DNA from 2 places in the Mesorhizobium sp. B2-6-4 genome. Region 2 is predicted to be linked to the other one. Evidence: predicted binding sites of a transcription regulator. Region 2 holds the regulator's gene; the other holds the start of a gene.

Region 1 (3,412 bases), on a different contig from region 2:
TGCCGGCATTGGTGAACATCAGCGTCGGATCGTTGCGCGGTACAAGCGGGCTCGACGCCACGACCTCGTGACCCTCCTTGCGGAAATAGTCGAGAAATGTCGACCGGATCTCGTTCACGCCACTCATGAATGCTGCCTTTTCGAGAGAGCCGCCGGCCGGACCGGCGGAAAATGGGCTCTGCTTTAGAAGATGGAGCTGGCCTTTTAGCCGCCGCTTGGCACCCTGTCCAGAAACACGCAAGCCGGCCAATTCGCGGTTCACCAGCCACCCAAAACGCAAACCGCCGGCACGGGGCCGGCGGTTCGAAACGCAATACTACAGAACTCGATTACATAAGCTCAAATTGATGAACCGGGATTATGGCCGAACTCGGGCCATAAACCGAACGCTAGATCGCGCCGGCGAACGCTTGAATTGCGCCGGCGAACGCTTACATCGCGCCGGCTTCATCCTCGAACCCATCATCGCCACCTTCGGAGCCGCCATTCTCAAGGAATTTCTCGGCGATCAGTCCGGCGTTCTGCCTGAGCGCAAGTTCGATCTCGCGCGCCGTATCGGGATTGTCGCGCAGGAACAGCTTCGCGTTCTCGCGGCCCTGGCCGAGACGCTGCGAATTGTAGGAGAACCAGGCGCCCGACTTCTCGACCACGCCGGCCTTGACGCCGAGATCGACCAGCTCGCCTGTCTTCGACACGCCTTCGCCGTACATGATGTCGAACTCGACCACCTTGAAGGGCGGCGCCAGCTTGTTCTTGACCACCTTGACGCGGGTCTGGTTGCCGACGACCTCGTCGCGGTCCTTGACCGAGCCGATGCGGCGGATATCGAGACGCACCGAGGCGTAAAATTTCAGCGCATTGCCGCCGGTGGTGGTTTCGGGCGAGCCGAACATGACGCCGATCTTCATGCGGATCTGGTTGATGAAGATGACCATGGTGTTGGAGCGCGAGATCGAGGCGGTCAGCTTGCGCAGCGCCTGGCTCATCAGGCGGGCCTGCAGGCCGGGCAGCGAATCGCCCATCTCGCCCTCGATTTCGGCGCGCGGCGTCAGCGCCGCGACCGAATCGACCACCAGCACATCGATGGCGCCGGAGCGCACCAGCGTATCGCAGATCTCAAGCGCCTGCTCGCCAGTGTCAGGCTGCGAGATCAGGAGGTTTTCGAGATCGACGCCGAGCTTGCGGGCATAGACCGGATCGAGCGCATGCTCGGCATCGACGAAGGCGCAGATGCCGCCCTTCTTCTGGGCTTCCGCCACCGTGTGCAGCGCCAGCGTCGTCTTACCCGAGCTTTCCGGCCCGTAGATCTCGATGATGCGGCCGCGCGGCAGGCCGCCGACGCCAAGCGCGATGTCGAGGCCGAGCGAGCCGGTCGGCACGGTTTCGATCTCGACGACCTGCTCGTTCGCGCCGAGCCGCATGATCGAGCCCTTGCCGAAAGCCCGCTCGATTTGCGACAGCGCCGCATCCAGAGCCTTTGATTTGTCCACTGCCTTATCCTCTACAAGCCGCAAGCTGTTCTGAGCCATGATACATCACCCCGTAGTCGTCAATGAAGGCCGGACAATCCGTAATCCTTGGTTATTTGTACCTTTTTTGTTCTCATTTGGCAAGAGGGATCAAGCATTTGAAAAATAAGCAACATCCTGATTTGTTCTTTTTTTGTCTCACGATTCGGCTCCAGCATGACCCGAATATTAGGCCAGGCTGGTTCGCCGTGCCGGCCTCACGAATCGCTGGTTGTTGCCTGCGAAGCTCCGTCGCACAGCATGGCGCTTGTGCGTGACCGCCAACAAAGGTCATATCGGCGCATGGTGAGATCTCCAAGAGTCCTGGCGGTGGGCGGCGCCCATATCGACAGGCGCGGCCAGGTGTCCGGCGCTTACGTGCCGGCTGCCTCCAACCCGGGCACGATGCGCGAGGACGTTGGCGGCGGCGTCTTCAACGCATTGCGCAGCACGGTGCGGCGAGGCGTCTCGGGCTCGTTGCTGTCGGTGCGCGGCGGCGATGCCGCCGCCGACACGGTTTCGCGCGCCATCGCCGAAGCAGGCATTGCCGACCTGTCCGCGGTGTTCCTCGACCGCACGACGCCGAGCTATACGGCGCTGATCGACCGCGAGGGCGAACTGCTCGTCGGCTTTGCCGACATGGCGCTTTATGAGCTGGCATTTGCAAAGCAGATCCGCCGCTCCAGGGTGCGGGAGGAGATCGCCGCCGCCGATGCCGTCCTGTGCGACGCCAACCTGCCATCGGCGGCTCTGGAGCGGCTGGTGTCGCTTGCCGCCGGCAAGCCCGTGTTCGCCATTGCCATTTCACCGGCCAAGGTCGTGCGCTTGACACCGGTGCTCGGCGGCCTGGCCGTCGCCTTCATGAACAGGCGCGAGGCGGTGGCGCTTGCCGGACTTGACGATGCCGCCTCTCAAAAAACTATCCTCGACGGGCTGAGAAGCGCCGGCCTCGACAGCGCGGTGGTCACGGCGGGCGGCGGCCCGGTGCTGGGCTTCGACCGCGACGGCAGCTTTGCCGTCGTCCCGCCCCCTCCAAGAAAGGTCGTGGACGTCACCGGCGCCGGCGATGCGCTTGCCGGCGCGACGGTCGCCGCCCTGCTGCGCGGCATGCCCTTGCGCGCGGCGTTGCGCGAGGGCGTCGCCGCCGCGACGCTGGCTATTGAAAGCGCGGGCGCCGTTCCCGATTTCACCACGGCGACTTTCGCGCAAGCGCTGGCTCTTGTGCCCGAAGAGCAGGAAATGGCATGAGACCGGCCAGTTCACAGTGCCGCAGTGCCGATCGAGCGTCCAAAAAGATGCGCCGCACTCCGGATTGGAGATCAAGATGACCCCAGACACCGCCCGCCCCTTCATCGATGTCCACGCGCCGGTGGCGCAGGCCCTGTCGGCCGGGAAGCCCGTGGTGGCGCTGGAAAGCACCATCATAACCCACGGCATGCCCTACCCCGACAATGGCGCCATGGCGGCCGACGTGGAAAGGATCATTGCGGACGGCGGCGCGGTGCCGGCGACGATCGCCGTGGTGGCGGGCCGCATCAAGATCGGCCTCTCCGACGGAGAACGCGAATCGCTCGCCATGACCGGCGACGCCATGAAGCTCTCTCGCGCCGATCTCGGCTTCGCCGTCGCGCAAGGGCGCACCGGCGGCACCACGGTTGCCGCCACAATGATCGCCGCGCATATGGTTGGGATAAAGGTGTTCGCCACCGGCGGCATCGGCGGCGTGCACAAGGGCGCCGAAAAAAGCTTCGACATTTCCGCCGACCTCGATGAGCTGGCGCGCACGCCCGTCATCGTCGTCTCGGCTGGGGCCAAGGCCATCCTCGACATCGAAAAGACGCTGGAGGTGCTGGAGACCCGCGGCGTGCCCGTGATCGGCCATGCCTGCGAGACCATGCCGGCCT
Region 2 (3,412 bases):
ACCACCGTCTGGCCGGCGGCGGCCCCGATCAGGCGCCCGAGTTGGTCGCCGAGTTCGACCGGCATGTCGAACCAGCCGGCGGTGTTCCAGGCGCGGATGAGATCCTGCGCCCACTCCTGCGTGGCGGCCTTCTGCAGCTCGCCGAACACGGCGGGCGAAGCGGCGCCCAGCGAATTGCCGTCGAGATAGATCACCCCCTGGGGCAAGGTGAAGCGGTCACGCATGGCACGCAGCGGATCCGCGGTGTCCATTGCCTTGATCGCTGCGAGATCGGGAATTTTGCTCATGGTCGCGATGTTCCTCGGTGAGAAGAGCGCCCTGGAAACGGGCCGGCTGTTTTGCCGCCCGGGCAAGGGCTGGCCGCATAGAGGCGCAAGAACAGGGTGAACGCCCGGTGCGATCTTTGCTCGATTTCCGCCCGAGGCAGTTCCTCGAGCACCCCAACGATCCGGCGAACCTGGAGATCGCCGATCAAAAGACTGATGTAGATGTCGGCGGCTTCGGCAGGATCGTCACAGGCGATCAGGCCGGCCCGACTTGCGGTTCGAAGCAGGTCGCCAACAAGCGGCATTATGGTATTGCGGCCGAATTGCGCGATCGATTGGCCAAGCGTGCCTGTATCGTTGACGTCGCCGGCCGCGGCGCGATTGAGCGCCACCGCCTTGTCGCCCGTCACGAGGGTCAGCAGGACTGGCCCGAGCAAGTTCAGGGTTTTGAGCGGATCGCGCGCCTGGTGAAGGGCGTCCTCCAGCAGCTTCCTTGCCTCTCCCGCATTGGCTTCGATCAAGGATCGAAACAGGGTCTGCTTGTTGCCGTACCAGTTGTAGAGGGTTTCGTTCGAGGCCGATGCCCGCTTGGCGATAGCAAGCAGGGAGGCGCTCTTGTAGCCGGTTTCCCGGAGCACCGCATAGGCGGCCTCCTCTATCCGTTCGCGTCGCGCGGCCTGCTTCGGCGTGGTCATTGGTGTTCCTCTTCGAAAACCGTACACTATTATACGGTTTCGTCAAGCGAACGAACGAACGTAGCCCGTCGCGACCAGTGGTGGTGTCTGGCCGTTTTCCGGCGGAAGTTGGCATTTTGGTTTCGTTTCGTTCACGAGCCGCAGGGGTTTCTAATCCGCCCAAACGCACCCCGCACCTGCCGGTCACCCAGCTTGCAGGCTTGTGCCAAGAGTGGAGACCGGTCGGGCCACAGGCCATTAACCAAAATAGTTTCAAAGGGCCCGGGAGCGCATTGACGACGGACCGCGCTGGCAGGATGCTGGCTGCGGGAGGGCATTTCGTTTCCGTCGCCTTAACAAATTCATTAAACTTTAAATGGTTGCGGAACACAACTGGAACAGATAGTGTTTGTTCTGGGTTTGTTTTCTGATTCTGGTTCCAGACCCTTCGTGCAATGCCTTTGGGGGCCGCCATGCTCACGCGCAAGCAACATGAACTCTTGATGTTCATCCATGAACGGCTGAAGGAAAGCGGCATTCCGCCGTCCTTCGACGAGATGAAGGAAGCGCTGGACCTCGCCTCCAAGTCGGGAATTCATCGGCTGATCACGGCGTTGGAGGAGCGCGGCTTCATTCGCCGCCTGCCCAACCGGGCGCGCGCGCTGGAGGTGCTGCGCCTGCCGGACTCGATCGCGCCGGGTCTTAACGCGGCAAAGAAGTTCTCCCCGAGCGTCATCCAGGGCAGCCTCGGACAGGGCAGCAGCCCTAGCCGGCAGATCAAACCGGCGACGTCTTCGCGTCTGCCCGCTGCCGGCAATGACGACGATGCGGTTTCAGCGGTGTCGATCCCGGTCATGGGTCGCATCGCAGCGGGTGTGCCGATCGACGCCATCCAGCATCAGACGCATTCCATTTCAGTGCCGCCTGACATGATCATGGGCGGCGAACACTATGCGCTGGAGGTCAAGGGCGATTCGATGATCGAGGCCGGCATTTTCGACGGCGACACGGTCATCATCCGCAATGCCGACACCGCAAGTCCCGGCGAGATCATCGTGGCCCTGGTGGACGAGGAGGAAGCAACGCTGAAGCGCTTCCGCCGAAAGGGTGCTTCGATTGCGCTCGAGGCTGCCAATCCGGCCTATGAAACACGTATTTTCGGACCGGACAGGGTCAAGGTGCAAGGCAAGCTGGTCGGCCTGATCAGGCGCTACTGAGCGGGGTCGGCGGTGGGCTTTTCGGGTTTACGGTAAGGCGGCAGTCCCCTTGCCTCGCGTGAGAATTTCCGCTGTTCGTGCCAAGGCCGATATGGCCTGTCGACGGCAAAACTGACCCGTGCCGGTGCCGTCGCCGATTGCTGGTCGAAGAAGACGGCGGCACTTCCCTTACGAGCGAGCTGCCGCTTGGTGATGACGAGAACCAGCGGATTGTGGCAGGGATCGTAGCCCGCGGGGTCGTTGATGACGATCAGATCCGCATAGGAGCAGGCCCTCCAGGCGTCCTTGCGATCCTCCACCTGCGCGATGATCGCCCCCGAGGTATGCCGGGCCATGCACAGGCCCGTGAAGCAATAGAAAGGCGCTCCCGCCGGAAGTTGCGCGGGATCGAAGATGTCGAACTGTCGGTCTCCGCTGTCGAACAGTTCCGGCGCAACGATGGTTTCGGACTTCAGCGCGCGTTTCCAATTATCGACGGTGAATTCGTTCGGGCGCGCCCGGTTGATCGCGAGCTCGCCGCCGCCGATCGGCAACGCCACCAGGCGGGCATCCTCCGAAATCAGCACGTCCGGCGTGCGCGTGTCCGAGACGGTCAACAGGCCGGCGAGCGCGAAGGGAAGTGCCGCCAGCCGCAGCCATGTCGTGGCCATCGTCGCGATGACCAGGGCGATCGCCACCAGAAGGACGGATTGCTGCGAAATCAACCCGACCGCGTCGACCGGCGAGCGTTGCGAGATCCATCCTGATATGGCGATCATCGCGGTCAGTCCCTTGCCCATCAGATAAAGGGATGGTCCATCGAACCCGAACGGCATCAGCAGCGCGCTGGCAACCGCAAGGAACATCACGACAGAAACGATCGGCATGACGGCAAGATTGGCGAACAGGCTGAGCGGCGACACGCGCTGGAAATGCCAGATGGCGAAAAGCGCCGTGGCGCTTCCCGCGATAATCGAGGTCATCGCCAGCCCACCTGTCGCCAGCAGCAATTTTCGCGTCAGCAGGCCAGGCAAGGTCCGTTGCGGCGGCGGGGTCCGCGCTTTGTCGGCTTTGCGATCCGACCAGCCGGCATAGGCGCCGACCAGGGCCGCGGTGGCGGCGAACGACATCTGGAAGCTCGGCCCTACCACCTCGTGCGGCGACACCACGATGACGGCGATCGCCGAAATAGCCAGATTGCGCATGGTGAGTGCCGCCCGATCGAACAGAACGGCGATCAGCATCACCGCCAGCATGATGAAGCTGCGTTCGGCGG

Evidence for each region. The regulator LexA, encoded in region 2, represses DNA repair genes until DNA is damaged. The targets are predictions, from matches to a motif close to TGTTCNNNNTGTGTTCNG.
Region 1: the regulator LexA is predicted to act here: its motif matches at 1,587-1,604, upstream of recA (recombinase RecA).

The regions. Positions count from the first base shown of each region.
Region 1 covers NZ_VFUE01000004.1:496-3,907, reverse strand. Annotated here, with positions in the region: gene alaS (alanine--tRNA ligase) at 1-127, opposite strand, end outside; gene recA (recombinase RecA) at 432-1,529, opposite strand; gene FJ426_RS06565 (carbohydrate kinase family protein) at 1,812-2,756, shown strand; gene FJ426_RS06560 (pseudouridine-5'-phosphate glycosidase) at 2,833-3,412, shown strand, end outside.
Region 2 covers NZ_VFUE01000006.1:166,350-169,761, reverse strand. Annotated here, with positions in the region: gene kynU (kynureninase) at 1-287, opposite strand, end outside; gene FJ426_RS10505 (TetR/AcrR family transcriptional regulator C-terminal domain-containing protein) at 284-961, opposite strand; gene lexA (transcriptional repressor LexA) at 1,414-2,157, shown strand; gene FJ426_RS10495 (ComEC/Rec2 family competence protein) at 2,151-3,412, opposite strand, start outside.